One region of the Streptomyces sp. NPDC001941 genome, then DNA from elsewhere that is predicted to be linked to it. Evidence: riboswitches for the same ligand, from Rfam matches in the RefSeq annotation. Region 1 holds a riboswitch; the other holds the start of a gene.
The links. Region 1 has a riboswitch for S-adenosylmethionine ahead of thrC (threonine synthase). Riboswitches for the same ligand answer to the same signal wherever they lie in the genome.
Positions count from the first base shown of each region.

Region 2: it holds a riboswitch for S-adenosylmethionine, as region 1 does, so the genes downstream of both, ABT160_RS28250 (aminotransferase class V-fold PLP-dependent enzyme) here and thrC (threonine synthase) in region 1, are expected to answer to the same signal.

Region 1 is NZ_JBEOYE010000017.1:37,858-45,353, forward strand. It holds gene ABT160_RS14815 (alpha,alpha-trehalose-phosphate synthase (UDP-forming)) at 1-1,063, opposite strand, end outside; gene ABT160_RS14820 (DUF7927 domain-containing protein) at 1,189-2,934, opposite strand; gene ABT160_RS14825 (glucosyl-3-phosphoglycerate synthase) at 3,100-4,041, opposite strand; SAM riboswitch class I at 4,207-4,349, shown strand; gene thrC (threonine synthase) at 4,343-5,665, shown strand; gene ABT160_RS14835 (MoaD/ThiS family protein) at 5,710-5,988, shown strand; gene ABT160_RS14840 (cold-shock protein) at 6,399-6,602, shown strand; gene groL (chaperonin GroEL) at 6,995-7,496, shown strand, end outside.
Region 2 is NZ_JBEOYE010000048.1:51,923-59,418, reverse strand. It holds gene qcrA (cytochrome bc1 complex Rieske iron-sulfur subunit) at 1-320, shown strand, start outside; gene qcrB (cytochrome bc1 complex cytochrome b subunit) at 317-1,936, shown strand; gene trpD (anthranilate phosphoribosyltransferase) at 2,073-3,137, shown strand; SAM riboswitch class IV at 3,233-3,350, shown strand; gene ABT160_RS28250 (aminotransferase class V-fold PLP-dependent enzyme) at 3,570-4,973, shown strand; gene ABT160_RS28245 (Lrp/AsnC family transcriptional regulator) at 5,052-5,333, opposite strand; gene ABT160_RS28240 (rhomboid family intramembrane serine protease) at 5,330-6,052, opposite strand; gene ABT160_RS28235 (hypothetical protein) at 6,223-6,465, shown strand; gene ABT160_RS28230 (NYN domain-containing protein) at 6,503-7,496, shown strand, end outside.

The sequences.
Region 1 (7,496 bases):
CCTCGACGTGCAGCACGACCGGGGTCCAGCCGGGCGTCCCGTACGCCTCGTTGATCTCCGCCGCGAGGCGGGAGACCTCCTCGGTGTAGGCGCGGTAGACCGCGAGGTCCTGGCGCGAGGGGTAGGCGAAGGCCAGGTGGACGACGCGCTCGCGCCACTCGGGGTGCTCGTCCAGCAGGGCCCGGTAGGCGTGCAGGCCGCGCACGATGTTCTTGGACAGCTCGGTGCGGTCCACCCGGACGACCGTGCGGCGGCCGGGGCCGATCTGCTCGCGCAGTGCCGCCATCCGCTCGGCCACGTCCGGGCGGCGGGAGCGCTCGCGCAGGAAGTCGGCGTCCGCGCCCAGGCCGTGCACGCCCAGCTCGGTGTCCCCGGTGCCGCCGACGACGGCCTCGCAGCAGGCGGCGAAGGCGTCCGCCCAGCGCCGGGTCAGGAAGCCGAGCCGGTCCGCGCCGAGCATGCCGCGCAGGAGCTGCTCGGCGATGTCGTCGGGCAGCATCCGGAAGTAGTCCACCGGCGCCCACGGGGTGTGCGAGAAGTGGCCGATGCGCAGGTCGGGGCGGAGCTCGCGGAGCATCCCGGGGACCAGGGCCAGGTGGTAGTCCTGGACCAGGACGGCCGCGCCGGGGCCCGCCTGGTCGGCCAGGGCCCGGGCGAAGAGCCGGTTGTAGGTCTCGTACGCCGCCCACTGGCGGCGGAACTCCGCGTCGAAGACGGGCTCCAGCGGGGTCTGGTACAGCAGGTGGTGGACGAACCACAGCACCGAGTTCGCGATGCCGTTGTACGCGTCGGAGTGGACGTCCGGGTCGATGTCGAGCATCCGCACCCGGCGGCCGCCGGTGTCCGCGTCCGGCAGGTCGCCGCCGCCCGCGCGCCGCACCGCCTCGCGGTCGCCGTCGCCGAGCGCGGAGCACACCCAGAGCGAGTCGGTGTCCGGGCCGATCGCGGAGAGGCCGGAGACGAGGCCGCCCCCGCCGCGCCGTGCTTCGAGGGTGCCGTCGGCGCCGCGCGCGTACGACACGGGACCGCGGTTGGACGCCACCAGAACCTGTGCGGAAGCCATGGGGACGAACCTAGCCCGTCGCACAAACGCTCAAACGTGCGGCCGGGCCCCGCGGTGCGGGGCCCGGCCGTGGGGAGCGCCGTTTCCGGTCAGGAGTGGCTCGGGTGAGGCTCGGGGGCGGCCGGTCAGTGGTGGCCGCGGCGCCCCCGGGTCGCGGCGACCGCCACCGCGCCGACCCCGGCCAGCGCGATGCCCAGGCCGCCGAGCAGCCACAGCTGCTCGCCGCCCGCGCCGGTCTCGGCCATCTGGCCGCCGTCGGTGCCGCCCGCGGCGTCCTGCGGCGGGGTGGGGCGGCCCTGGTCGGTGCGGGACGGGCGCGGGGAGGGCCCGTCGCTGTGCGAGGGCTTGGGGGACGGAGAAGGCTTGGGGGACGGCGGGGTCTGGACCGGCGGGAACACCGGGGAGCAGGCCGGGTCGGTGGCGCCGTCCTCGCAGTTGGTCCGCGGGGTGTCGGCGACCACGTCGTTGGTCAGCTTGCCGTCGCCGCTGACCGGGTCGTTGACGGTCACCGAGTAGGTGATCGTCGCGGTCCTGCCGGTGGGCACGGTGCCGGTCCAGGAGAGCTTCGGCGCGGCGTAGCGGACCGTGCCGAGGGTGGCCCTGGCGTCGCCGTCGTACACCGCGTCGTCGAGCAGGTCGCTCAGGTCGTCGCTCAGCCGGGCGCCCGGGTAGTCGAGCGAGGAGATGTTCTTCGCGGTGATCGTGTACGTGAGCTTGTCGCCCGGCTTCACCCGGGTCGGGGACGCCGTCTTCTTGATCTCCAGGTCGGGCACCGGCACCGAGAAGGCCAGGGCCTGCGGCACGTAGGTGTCGCCGCGGGTGCGGAAGGTCAGGTCCGCGGAGTCGGCGCCCTCGGGGATGGTGTCGCCGGGGACCTCGAAGGTCTTGGCGTCGATGGAGAAGTTGTTGGCGTCGCAGGGGTCCGTGCAGCCCTCGGCGTGGCTGTTGAAGAAGTTGTTGGCCCCGCCGCCGCTCTCCGGGTCGGTCATCCGCCGGGCGTTGACCAGGAACTGGTCGCCGGTGACGTTGGCGTCGCCCTCGTAGGCGGTGACGCTGGCGCGCAGGTCCTTGGAGCCGGAGCGGTAGAACCCGTCCACGGTGATGGTGGTGTCGGGGTCCTTGGACTGCTGCACCACGTGCCCGCCGTAGACGTACACGTGGTGGCGGTCGGGCGCGTACTGGGCGTTGGGGGCGTCGTACTTCCACACCACGGTCAGCGACCAGCCGCCGACGCAGCCGTTGCCGGTGGGGGCCCAGACGTTGCCGACGGCGACCGGGACCGGGCTGCCGGTGGCGACCCCGGCGAAGGCGGCGGTCACGTCGGCCTCGGCGGTGTAGTAGTGCGGGCCGCCCACGGCCGCCGGGGTGCGCACCGCGTCGGCCACGGTGACCGGGGCCTCGGGGCGCGGGCCGACCTTCAGCACCGGCCGCGAGGTCAGCGGGTCGCCGGCGGGCGAGGTGGCCCGGCCGGCGGTGTCGCAGAACTGGACCTGGTTGTTGCCGAGCTTGTACGTGCCGTCGTTGCCGCCCCAGAACAGCCGGGCGTACGCGACCCTGGCGCCCGGCGGCACGGTGATCGTGGCGGTGCTGGAGTCGAGCACCGGGGAGGCCAGGCCCGCGGTGTCGGTGTACCGCATGGCGAACTGGTTGTTGTTCTCGCTGCTGGTGCCGGTCTGGGCGGCCTCGCAGCGGGCGGCGACGTCGGCGGGGGTGTCGGGGCACTGGAGCACTGTGTTGCCCAGGGTGATGAAGTCCCCGTAGACCGCGGCGTCGTACCGCTTGGCGAAGGGCTCGACGACGACGGAGGACGCGGGTGCCGCCGTGGCCACCAGCGCCGTCGCGGCGGTCGCCGCGCCAAGCAGGAAGCGCATTCCATGTCTGAACCACATAAAACGGAAATCTAGGCAGTACGCCCGGCCGACCCCGCGCGCCACGCGAGGGGGCCGTCCGAGGTTGCGCCGGGAGGCGGGCACCGGCCACCCTTGCCGCCCCGTCCGGCCCCGCCCCGCTCCCGCGCTCCCGGCGGGACCACGCGACTACGCCACCCGGCGTCGCGCGTACTCCGCGATCTCCGCCATCGGCGGGCGCTCCTCGGTGTCCACCGGGTACGTCCGCGGCTCGAAGCCGTCCTCGCCGCGCTCGAACTGGGTGAGCACCGGGCGCACCAGGTGTCCGCGCGAGAGCCGCAGCTGCGCCGTGCGGTAGATCGCCGCCGCCATCCGGCCCAGCGCCTGCCCGTCCTGGTGGCGGTGCCTGCGCACCCCGACGTCCACCTGCGCCAGCGCGTCCAGGCCCACCGTGTGCAGCGCGTCGACCAGCAGGCCCAGCTCCACTCCGTAACCGACCGGGAAGGGCAGCCGTTCGAGCAGCGAGCGCCGGGCCGCGTACTCGCCGCCCAGCGGCTGGACGAACCCGGCCAGCATCGGCCAGTGCAGGTTGAGCAGCGGGCGCGCCACCAGTTCGGTCACCCGGCCGCCCTGACCAGGGGTGTCGCCGAAGGGGCGGTCGTACATCGCCTTGACGAAGTCCACGTCGGGATCGGTCAGCAGCGGGCCGACGATCCCCGAGACGAAGTCCGCGGAGAACTCCTTGAGGTCCGCGTCCACGAAGCAGACGACGTCCCCGCCGGTCACCATCAGTGACCGCCACAGGACCTCCCCCTTGCCCGGCACCGCGGGTATCCGGGGCAGGATCGCGTCCCGCGCCACCACCCGGGCCCCGGCCGCCGCGGCCACCTCGGCCGTGCGGTCGGTGGAGCCCGAGTCGATCACCACCAGCTCGTCCACCAGCGGGACCGCGGGCGACATCAGCTCGCGGCGGATCACCGTCACGATGTCCCCGACGGTCGCCTCCTCGTTCAGCGCCGGGAGGACGACGCTCACCGTCGTCCCGCGCTTGGCGGCCAGCACCTGGCCGAGCGTGCGGTCGGCGGCTGACCAGGAGCGGGCCTTCAGCCAGCGCTCCACATCTTCGAGCACGGTCTACTACTCCCCGGTGTCTGAAATCGGTGCGTGTGATCCATCTCGCGGTTCGGACGACTATCTCAACCGTCCGGGCCTTCGGTTACAGTCTTGAACAACGCGGATGTCCGTCGCATGTCGGGGGTCGGTCCGCCACTCACAACCGCACACACAACCGCATACCGCTCATCCAGAGGGGCAGAGGGAAACGGCCCGTTGAAGCCCCGGCAACCCTCCAGCCGGTCTCGTTCTCATCCGCGAGGCTCCCGGCTAGGGAAGGTGCCAAATCCGTCTCATGGCGAAGTGCGCCATGAGGAAGATGAGGAGAAAGGGCCTCGCCATCATGGCTGTACAGACCGTCGCACCCGCCGCCAGCGCCGCTGCCACCGTCGACCTCGGACCGGCCTCCGGGCTCTCCTGCCGCGAGTGCGGCACCCTCTTCCCGCTGGGACCGATCTTCGCCTGCGCCGAGTGTTTCGGCCCCCTCGAGGTGGCGTACGACTTCCCCGCCGAGGGCCCCGAGGCACTGCGCAAGCGCATCGAGGACGGCCCCGAGAACATCTGGCGCTACGCGCCGCTGCTGCCCGTCCCCTCCGACGTGGCCGACAAGCCCAACCTCAACCCGGGCTGGACCAAGCTGGTCAAGGCCGACAACCTGGCCCGCGAGCTGGGCGTCGAGCCGGGCAGGCTGTTCGTCAAGGACGACTCCGGCAACCCGACGCACTCCTTCAAGGACCGCGTCGTCGCGCAGGCCCTGGAGGCCGCCCGCGCCTTCGGCTTCACCACCCTGTCCTGCTCCTCCACCGGCAACCTGGCCGGCGCCGTCGGCGCCGCCGCCGCCCGGGCCGGCTTCCGCTCCTGCGTGTTCATCCCGCACGACCTGGAGCAGGGCAAGGTCGTCATGGCCGCGGTGTACGGCGGCGAGCTCGTCGGCATCGAGGGCAACTACGACGACGTCAACCGCTTCTGCTCGGAGCTCATCGGCGACCCGCTGGGCGAGGGCTGGGGCTTCGTGAACGTCAACCTGCGGCCGTACTACGGCGAGGGCTCCAAGACCCTGGCGTACGAGATCTGCGAGCAGCTCGGCTGGGTCATCCCCGACCAGCTGGTCATCCCGATCGCCTCCGGCTCCCAGCTCACGAAGATCGACAAGGGCCTCCAGGAGCTGATCAAGCTGGGCCTGGTCGAGGACAAGCCGTACAAGATCTTCGGCGCCCAGGCCGAGGGCTGCTCCCCGGTGTCCGCCGCCTTCAAGGCCGGGCACGACGTGGTGCGCCCGCAGAAGCCGAACACCATCGCCAAGTCCCTCGCCATCGGCAACCCGGCCGACGGCCCCTACGTCCTGGACATCGCCCGCCGCACCGGCGGCGCGGTGGAGGACGTGAACGACGAGCAGGTCGTCGACGCCATCAAGCTGCTCGCCCGCACCGAGGGCATCTTCGCCGAGACGGCGGGCGGCGTGACCGTCGGCGTGACCCGCAAGCTGGTGGAGGCCGGGCTCCTCGACCCGACCCTGACCACGGTGGTCCTCAACACCGGTGACGGCCTGAAGACCCTGGACGCGGTGGCCGACACCTCCCAGGCCACGGCCACCATCAAGCCCTCGCTGGACGCCTTCCGCGCCGCGGGCCTGGCCCACTGACACCCGACGCACCCTTCCCGAGGCTTCCCGAGAGGTACCGCACCATGAGCGTGAACGTCCGCATCCCCACCATCCTGCGCACCTACACCGGCGGCCAGTCCGAGGTCCCGGCCGAGGGCGCCACCCTCGCCGAGGTCATCGCCGACCTGGAGAAGAACCACGCGGGCATCGCCGCCCGCGTCCTGGACGACCAGGGCAAGCTGCGCCGCTTCGTGAACGTGTACGTGAACGACGACGACGTCCGCTTCGAGCAGGGCCTCGACACCGCCACCCCGGACGGCGCGGGCGTCTCGATCATCCCCGCCGTCGCCGGTGGCTGCTGACCACACCGCGTGACCCGTATTGCCCCCTCCGCGAGAGAAGCGGAGGGGGCAATTCTGCATGGTTGAACGCGATAGAGTGTGGGAAGCCCCTTCCGCTGCCCGTGCCACGCGCATATCCGAGTGCGCCCCTCGCGCGACAAGAAGCAGCCAAAGTGTTCGAGCACGTTGCCCCTTATGTGGTTTTTGCCGGGCCCGACTTGCCCTGGAATTCAAGGAATTCACCGCATTCTTCCGATGGGCCGTGCCCAGAATTCTCGTCCGATTGACCTGTTGCAGACGGCAGTTGGACAGATACATTCAGCGGCGGTCGACGCGTTCCGGCGCACGTCCGCTACCTGTCGGCGGGCGAGGTCTGACCCGGGCCCGCGAAGTGCGGTCCTGTGCAAGGGCCAGTAATAGGGGAGTTAGGCATGGCTCAGGGCACCGTCAAGTGGTTCAACGCGGAGAAGGGGTACGGCTTCATCGCGGTCGACGGTGGTGCGGATGTATTCGTCCACTACAGCGCGATCCAGATGGACGGGTACCGCACCCTTGAAGAGGGTCAGCGGGTCGAATTCGAGATCTCGCAGGGCCAGAAGGGGCCGCAGGCGGACATGGTCCGCGTAGCCGGCTGAAGCGCCGACTGACTGCAGCAACGTGAGAAGGGCCCGCGTCCACCGGACGCGGGCCCTTCCGCTTGCCCGGGGGACGCGTCCCGGGGCGCGACCCGGGGGCGCCGACCCCGGGTCGCGGCCGGGTCCGGGCCGGGTCCGGGCCGCGTCCGGACCGTGCCCCGGCCGGGTCCGCTCGCACGTCGAGAGGGCAGCTCCTCGAAGTCGCTTGCACTCTCCTAGGGCGAGTGCTAATCATTGGCGTTAGCACTCTCCGAGTGAGAGTGACAGAACTTGGATCGGTCCTGTGAGGTCGGCGACCCGGGTGGGAAGGAACCACACGGCGAGCCGGCCGTCCGTCGCGGGCACGGGTGCCGATCCGGAGAAATCCACCCCGTCCGGGAGGACCACTTCACATGGCCAAGATCATCGCGTTCGACGAGGAGGCCCGGCGCGGCCTGGAGCGCGGCATGAACCAGCTCGCCGACGCCGTCAAGGTCACCCTTGGCCCCAAGGGTCGCAACGTCGTCCTTGAGAAGAAGTGGGGCGCCCCCACGATCACCAACGATGGTGTGTCCATCGCCAAGGAGATCGAGCTGGAGGACCCGTACGAGAAGATCGGCGCCGAGCTGGTCAAGGAAGTCGCCAAGAAGACGGACGACGTCGCCGGCGACGGTACGACCACCGCCACCGTCCTCGCCCAGGCGCTCGTCCGCGAGGGCCTGCGCAACGTGGCCGCCGGTGCCAACCCGATGGCCCTCAAGCGCGGCATCGAGAAGGCCGTCGAGGCCGTCTCCGGCGCCCTGCTGGAGCAGGCCAAGGACGTGGAGACCAAGGAGCAGATCGCCTCCACCGCCTCCATCTCCGCCGCCGACACCCAGATCGGCGAGCTCATCGCCGAGGCCATGGACAAGGTCG
Region 2 (7,496 bases), on a different contig from region 1:
CCCTGATGATCGTGCGGCTCCAGCCGGGCGACATCAAGGACAAGCGCGAGCTGGACTGGTCGCACGAGGGCATCGTCGCCTTCTCGAAGATCTGCACCCACGTGGGCTGCCCGATCTCCCTGTACGAGCAGCAGACGCACCACGTGCTCTGCCCGTGCCACCAGTCCACCTTCGACCTCTCCGACGGCGCCCGCGTCATCTTCGGCCCGGCCGGCCACGCCCTCCCGCAGCTGCGGATCGGCGTGAATGACGAGGGCTTCCTCGAAGCGCTCGGCGACTTCGAAGAGCCCGTCGGTCCTGCCTTCTGGGAGCGCGGATGAGCACCAACGACAAGCGCAAAGCACCCGCCGGCGAGCGGGTGGCCGACTGGGCCGACGGCCGCCTGGGGATCTACTCCCTGGCCAAGGCCAACATGCGCAAGATCTTCCCGGACCACTGGTCCTTCATGCTCGGTGAGATCTGCCTCTACAGCTTCATCATCATCATCCTCACGGGTGTGTACCTGACGATGTTCTTCCACCCGTCGATGAACGAGGTGGAGTACCACGGCAGCTACATCCCGATGCAGGGGCAGCTGATGTCGGAGGCGTACGCCTCCACCCTGAAGATCAGCTTCGACATCCGCGGTGGTCTGCTCATCCGGCAGATCCACCACTGGGCGGCGCTGATCTTCATCGCCGGCATGTTCGTGCACATGATGCGCGTCTTCTTCACGGGCGCCTTCCGCAAGCCGCGCGAGATCAACTGGCTGTTCGGCTTCCTGCTGTTCTTCCTGGGCATGTTCACCGGCTTCACCGGCTACTCGCTCCCGGACGACCTGCTCTCCGGCACCGGTGTCCGCTTCATGCAGGGCGCGATCCTGTCCGTGCCGGTCGTCGGCACGTACCTGTCGATGTTCCTGTTCGGCGGGGAGTTCCCCGGCGGCGACTTCGTGGCCCGGTTCTACTCGGCGCACATCCTGCTGCTCCCGGGCATCATGCTCGGCCTGCTGGTGGCCCACCTGATCCTGGTCTTCTACCACAAGCACACGCAGTTCGAGGGCCCCGGCCGCACGAACAAGAACGTCGTGGGCATGCCGCTGCTGCCGGTCTACATGGCCAAGGCCGGAGGCTTCTTCTTCCTGGTCTTCGGCGTGATCGCGGTGATCGCGGCGATCGCCTCGATCAACCCGATCTGGGCCATCGGCCCGTACCGCCCGGACCAGGTCTCCACCGGCGCCCAGCCCGACTGGTACATGGGCTTCGCCGAAGGCCTGATCCGCGTCATGCCGGGCTGGGAGATCAACGTCTGGGGCCACACGCTGGTCCTCGGCGTGATGATCCCGCTGGTGGTCTTCCCGCTGGTGCTGGCCGCGATCGGCGTCTACCCGTTCGTCGAGTCCTGGATCACCGGCGACAAGCGCGAGCACCACATCGCGCAGCGCCCGCGCAACGCTCCGACGCGCACCGCCTTCGGCGTCGCCTGGATCACCGCGTACATGGTCATGCTCGTCGGTGGCGGCAACGACCTCTGGGCCACGCACTTCCACCTGTCGATCAACTCGATCACCTGGTTCGTACGGATCTTCTTCTTCGTCGGCCCGGTCATCGCGTTCATCGTCACCAAGCGGATCTGCCTCGGCCTCCAGCGCCGGGACCGGGACAAGGTGCTGCACGGTCGCGAGACCGGCATCATCAAGCGCCTGCCGCACGGTGAGTTCGTCGAGGTCCACGAGCAGCTGGAGCCCGGCGCCCGCTACAAGCTCACGGCGCACGAGCAGTACGCGCCCGCCGAGATCGGCGCCACGGTCGACGAGAACGGCGTGGAGCGCAAGGTGAAGCGCTCCGAGAAGCTGCGGGTCAAGCTCAGCAAGGGCTACTACGGCGAGGGGAACCAGATCTCCAAGCCGACCGCCGAGGAGTACCAGGAGATCACCAGCGGCCACGGCCACCACTGATCCCCTGAGCACCACCTGACCTGTCGGTCGCCACGGCGAGAGCCCCGTCCATTCACCGGACGGGGCTCTTTGCCGTACCCGGCGCTCGATAGGGTGGAAGCCCTCACATCCGTACGGACGACACCCGGGAGCGACCATGGGCGCTGTGCACCCCGCTGGAGGCGACACCGCGGCGGGCCGCTCCTGGCCCGGCGTACTGGACTCGCTGCTGAGGGGCCAGGACCAGAGCGCGGACGACACCGCCTGGGCGATGGACCGGATCATGCGCGGCGAGGCCACCGACGCCCAGATCGCCGGGTTCATGGTGGCGCTGCGGGCCAAGGGCGAGACGGTCGAGGAGATCACCGGTCTCGTACGGACCATGTACGCCCACGCCAACGTGATCGACGTGGCGGGGCCCTGCGTGGACATCGTCGGCACCGGCGGCGACGGCGCCAAGACCGTCAACATCTCCACCATGTCCTCGATCGTGGTGGCCGGCACCGGCGTCCGGGTCGTCAAGCACGGCAACCGCGCCGCCTCCTCCGCCTCCGGCTCCTCCGACGTCCTGGAGAAGCTCGGGGTCAACCTCGACCTGACCCCGAGCCGGGTCGCCGAGGTCGCCGTGGAGGCCGGGATCACCATGTGCTTCGCGGTCAGGTTCCACCCGGCGCTGCGGCACGTCGCCGCCGCCCGCGGCCAGCTGGGCATCCGCACCACCTTCAACGTGCTGGGCCCGCTGACCAACCCGGCCCGGGTGAAGGCCCAGGCGGTCGGCGTCGCCGATCCCCGGATGGCGCCGATCGTGGCCGGGGTCTTCGCCGAGCGCGGCAACTCCTCGCTGGTCTTCCGCGGCGACGACGGCCTGGACGAGCTGACCACCACGGCCACCTCGCGGGTCTGGGTGGTGCGCGACGGCGCGGTCAGCGAGCAGGTCTTCGACCCGCGCGACGTGGGCCTGGACCTGGTGCCCGTGGAGGCGCTGCGCGGCGCGGACGCCTCGTACAACGCCGACGTGGCCCGGCGGCTGCTCGCGGGGGAGCGGGGGCCGGTACGGGACGCGGTGCTGCTCAACTCGGCGGCGGCGCTGGTCGCCCTGGAGCCCGGCTCCGGCGACCTGGCCGCCCAGCTGCGCGCGGGCATGGAGCGGGCGGCGCAGTCCATCGACTCCGGCGCCGCGCGGGCGGCCCTGGAGCGCTGGGTCGCCGCCACCCACGCCTGAGCGCCCCTCCCCGCACGCCGGTCGCGTCCGGCCGGGGGTCCACGATGTGGACCCCCGGTTGGGCGCGATCTTCGTCTGTGCCATACTCCTGGCAAGGTCATGAGTGACAGCGATCTAGGCCCCGGCCCGCTGTCCGGCAACCCTCCGTCCGTGGCGGGGTGCCCCGGGTGAAGACCAGGCCGTAGGCAGCGAGGTCTACGGCAAGCGCGGACCCCTGCATGCCCTGGGGTCCTGGTCCTCAAGGGAGCAGTCTCGTGAGCAAGCGAATGCGATAGGGCCCCTCGGCCCCTTTCTCCACCCCTCCTCCGTACGGCCCTCCTTGTCGCCGTGCGTCGAGCAACACCCGTGTGCCGTACGGCAGTCGAGCCGTACCCAGTCGTGCCGCGGGGTCCCCACGCCTCCATTCGCCTTGTCCTGCCGGGAGATGCCGCCATGTCCGCGTACCTGAACGACGCCGCCGCCACCGCCGACTCCGCCGCTGCCGCCGCTTCCGAGGAGCCCTGCTGTGCCGCCCCGCTCCCGGTCCTCGGCCGCGACGTGACCGTCCCGCTGGTCACCGGCGGCGAGGTCAGCTACGCGGCCCTGGACTACGGCGCCAGCGCCCCGGCCCTGCAGCGGGTCTGGGACGACGTGGCCGCCTACGCCCCGTACTACGGCAGCGTGCACCGCGGCGCGGGCTACCTCTCCCAGCTCTCCACCGACCTGTTCGAGAACAGCCGCAGGACCGTCCACGAGTTCCTCGGCTGCCGCCCCGACGACCAGGTCGTCTTCACCCGCTCCACCACCGACTCGCTCAACCTGCTGGCCCGCGCGCTGCCCGCGGACTGCCAGGTCTTCGTCTTCGAGACCGAGCACCACGCCTCGCTGCTGCCCTGGCGCGGCGCCCGCGTCACCTACCTCAACGCCCCCCGCACCCCCCGGCAGGCCGTGGAGACCCTGGAGCGCGCCCTCGCCGCGCGCGAGCCCCACGGCCCCGCCCTGGTCTGCGTCACCGGTGCCTCCAACGTCACCGGTGAGCTCTGGCCGGTGCGCGAGCTGGCGGCGGCCGCTCACGCGCACGGTGCCCGCATCGTGCTCGACGCCGCCCAGCTCGCGCCCCACCACCCGGTCCACATCGGCGAGCTGGACGTCGACTGGGTCGCCTTCTCCGGCCACAAGCTGTACGCGCCGTTCGGCTCGGGCGTGCTCGCCGGGCGGCCCGACTGGCTGCGCGAGGCCGACCCCTACCTGGCCGGCGGCGGCGCCACCCGCAAGGTCGCGCGGGCCGAGGACGGCGGCGTGGACGTGGAGTGGCACCAGAGCGCGGCCCGCCACGAGGCCGGTTCGCCCAACGTGATCGGCGTCTACTCCATCGCCTCGGCCTGCCGCGCCCTCACCGAGGCCGGCTTCGACTCCCTGGTGGAGCGCGAGCAGCACCTGATCGCCAAGGTCCGCGCGGGCCTCGCGGACGTGCCCGAGGTGCGGGTGCTCTCGCTGTTCGGCGACGACTCCCCGCGGGTGGGCGTCATCTCCTTCGTGGTGGAGGGCTGGAACAGCTCGCACTTCGCCGCCGCGCTCTCGGCCGAGTACGGCATCGGCGTGCGCGACGGCCTGTTCTGCGCCCACCCGCTGGTGCGCACCCTGCTCGGCGGCGAGCCGGGCGACCAGGGCGAGTGCGGCGCGCCGGACGCCGAGCCGGGGGAGCGCTCGCTCAACGCGATCCGGGTCAGCTTCGGTGCCGGTACGCCCGACGAGCACCTGGACCGCTTCGTGCGCGCCGTCAAGGAGCTGGTGCGCGACGGCGCCCGCTGGAACTACCGCACCGAGGACGGGCGCTGCGTGCCCGACCGCGGCTGAGGCCGTACCCGTACCCGTACGACGACGAAGGCGCCCGGCACGTGACGTGCCGGGCGCCTTCGGGCGTTCTCCCGTGGCCTAGGAGTCCAGGCCGATCGCGAAGGCCGCCTCCAGGTCGTGCTGGGAGTAGGTGCGGAACGCGACGTGGGTGTCGGTGCCCTCGACGCCCGGGATCTTGCTGATGCGGCCGGGGATGACGTCGGCCAGGTCGTCGTGGCGGGCCACCCGGACCATCGCGATCAGGTCGTACGTACCGGTGACGGAGAAGACCTCGCTGACGCTGTCCAGCGCCGCGATCGACTCGGCGATCTCGGGGATCCGGTCCACGCTGGTCTTGATGAGCACGATCGCGGTGATCACGGTTGGCTTTCTCCCTCGGGCGCCGCTGCTTGGGCCTTCACTGTAGCCCGCCCCCGGAAGCGCCCCCAGGCGTAGAGGAAGCCGACGCCGAAGCCCACCAGGTGGGCCAGGTAGGCGACGCCCGGGCCGCTGCCCGCCGTCCGCGCGGCCAGCCACTGCAGGACGAACCAGAAGACCAGCACGATCCAGGCCGGGAAGCGCAGCGGCAGGAAGAAGAGGAACGGGAAGAGGCTGGTGACGCGCGCCTTGGGGAAGAGGTAGAGGAAGGCGCCGAGCACCCCCGAGATCGCGCCCGAGGCCCCCACCAGGGTCTGGGCGGAGTGGGCGTGCGCGGCGGCGTAGGCGAGTAGCGCGAGGTAACCGCAGCCGAGGTAGAAGAGCGCGAACTCCAGATGGCCCATGCGCTCCTCGGCCATCGCCCCGAACACGTAGAGGAAGAGCATGTTGCCGAGCAGGTGCAGCCAGCTGCCGTGCACGAACAGCGCGGTCAGCGGGGTGACGAGGGCGTGCGGCTCGCTGTTCATCAGCTCCGCGGGGACCACCCCCCAGCGCCGGAAGTACGCGTCCTGCGCCGCCAGCAGGGCGTCCCCGGTGCCGTACACCGGGTTGAGGCCCGAGAGCGGACTGATGAGGAACACCGCGCAGCACAGGGCGATCACGCCGTACGTCACCGAGGGTCCGTGCACGGCCGCCCGGGCCGCCCGCCGCCAATCGATCATGATCAGAGCATGACGTAACGGGACCGAGCGGGACAGGGCGCCTCGCCGCACACGGGGCAGCCGTGAGGCCGTAGGGTTGCGGGCAGGACATCCGCAGTTCGACGGCGCACCGCGGCTCACGCATTCCGGTACGGCGCACGGCGCTCGTACGAGAAAGAGGACGGCGATCCATGACGACGGTACCCCTGCCGACCGCCGAGACCCGCTGGCGCTGCACCCTGTGCGGGAACCTCACCCGCTTCGACGTGACCCGCTCGTCCAAGGTCGTCGAGTACGTCCATCTGGACCTGGCCGGGGAGCCCAAGGTGGAGGAGCGCGAGGTGGTCAGTGAGACCATCGAGTCGGTGCGCTGCCGTTGGTGCAACGCGGTGGACCAGATCGAACTGGTGGACAGGCCGGGCGCCGGCTCCTGAGCGGGCGGCGCGCAAGACAACTGTGGGGTGACGGATCGTGGAGCAGCCGGAGAGCGGCGCCGAACCGGCCGGCTCGGCCGGCGACGCCGCCGAGGCGCTCGACCGACCGCTGCCCGAAGGGGTGCGGCGCCGGGTCGTCGCGCTCGTCTCGGACGCGTTCGGCGGCCTGACGGTCGCCGAACTGCCGTCCCAGCTGCGGCAGTACGCCCGGTTCACGCCGAGCCGCCGCGCCAAGTTCGCGGGCAACGCGATGGCCGCGGCGCTGGAGGGCGACCCGCTCTTCCGCCAGCGGATCGGCGAGCGGCTCAAGGAGACCCAGCCGGAGCTGGCCGGGGCCGTCGAGGCCGGCTCCCCGCCCGCCGCCGCCGACCCCGAGGACGTCGCGGCGGCGGCCTACGTACTGCGCCCCGCGGGCTGGGTGAAGCTCGTCGCGGCGGCCGGCGAGGAGGCCCAGCGGGCCGACGCCGAGCGGGCCGACGAGGCCGGGCGGCGCGAGCTGGAGCGGCTGCGCGAGGAGCTGGCCGACGCCCGCGCGCACACCCGCACCGAGACCGAGCGGCTGCGCGCCGACCTGGACGTGGCCCGGCGCGAGGCGGAGTCGCTCCAGCGCAAGCTGCGCAGCGCCCAGGCCGACGTCAAGCGCGGTGAGGCGGCACTGCGCCGCAGCCACGAGGAGATCGACGGCATCCGGGCCGAGGCGGCCGCCCAGGTGTCCGCCGCCGAGAGCGAGGGCCGGCGGCTCAAGGCCCGCCTCGGCGAGGCCGAGGCCAGCGTGGAGTCGGCCCGCCGGGCCGCCCGCGAGGGCCGCTCGGTGGAGGACATGCGGCTGCGGCTGCTGCTCGACACCGTGCTCGACGCGGCCCAGGGACTGCGCCGCGAACTGGCCCTGCCGCCCGCCTCGGTGCGCCCCGCGGACACCGTCGACGCGGTGGAGCCCGGCCGGATGTCGCCCAAGGACATCGCGGCCCGCGCCCTGTCCGAGACCGACCCGGCGCTCCTGGACCAGCTGCTCGCGCTGCCGCAGGCGCACC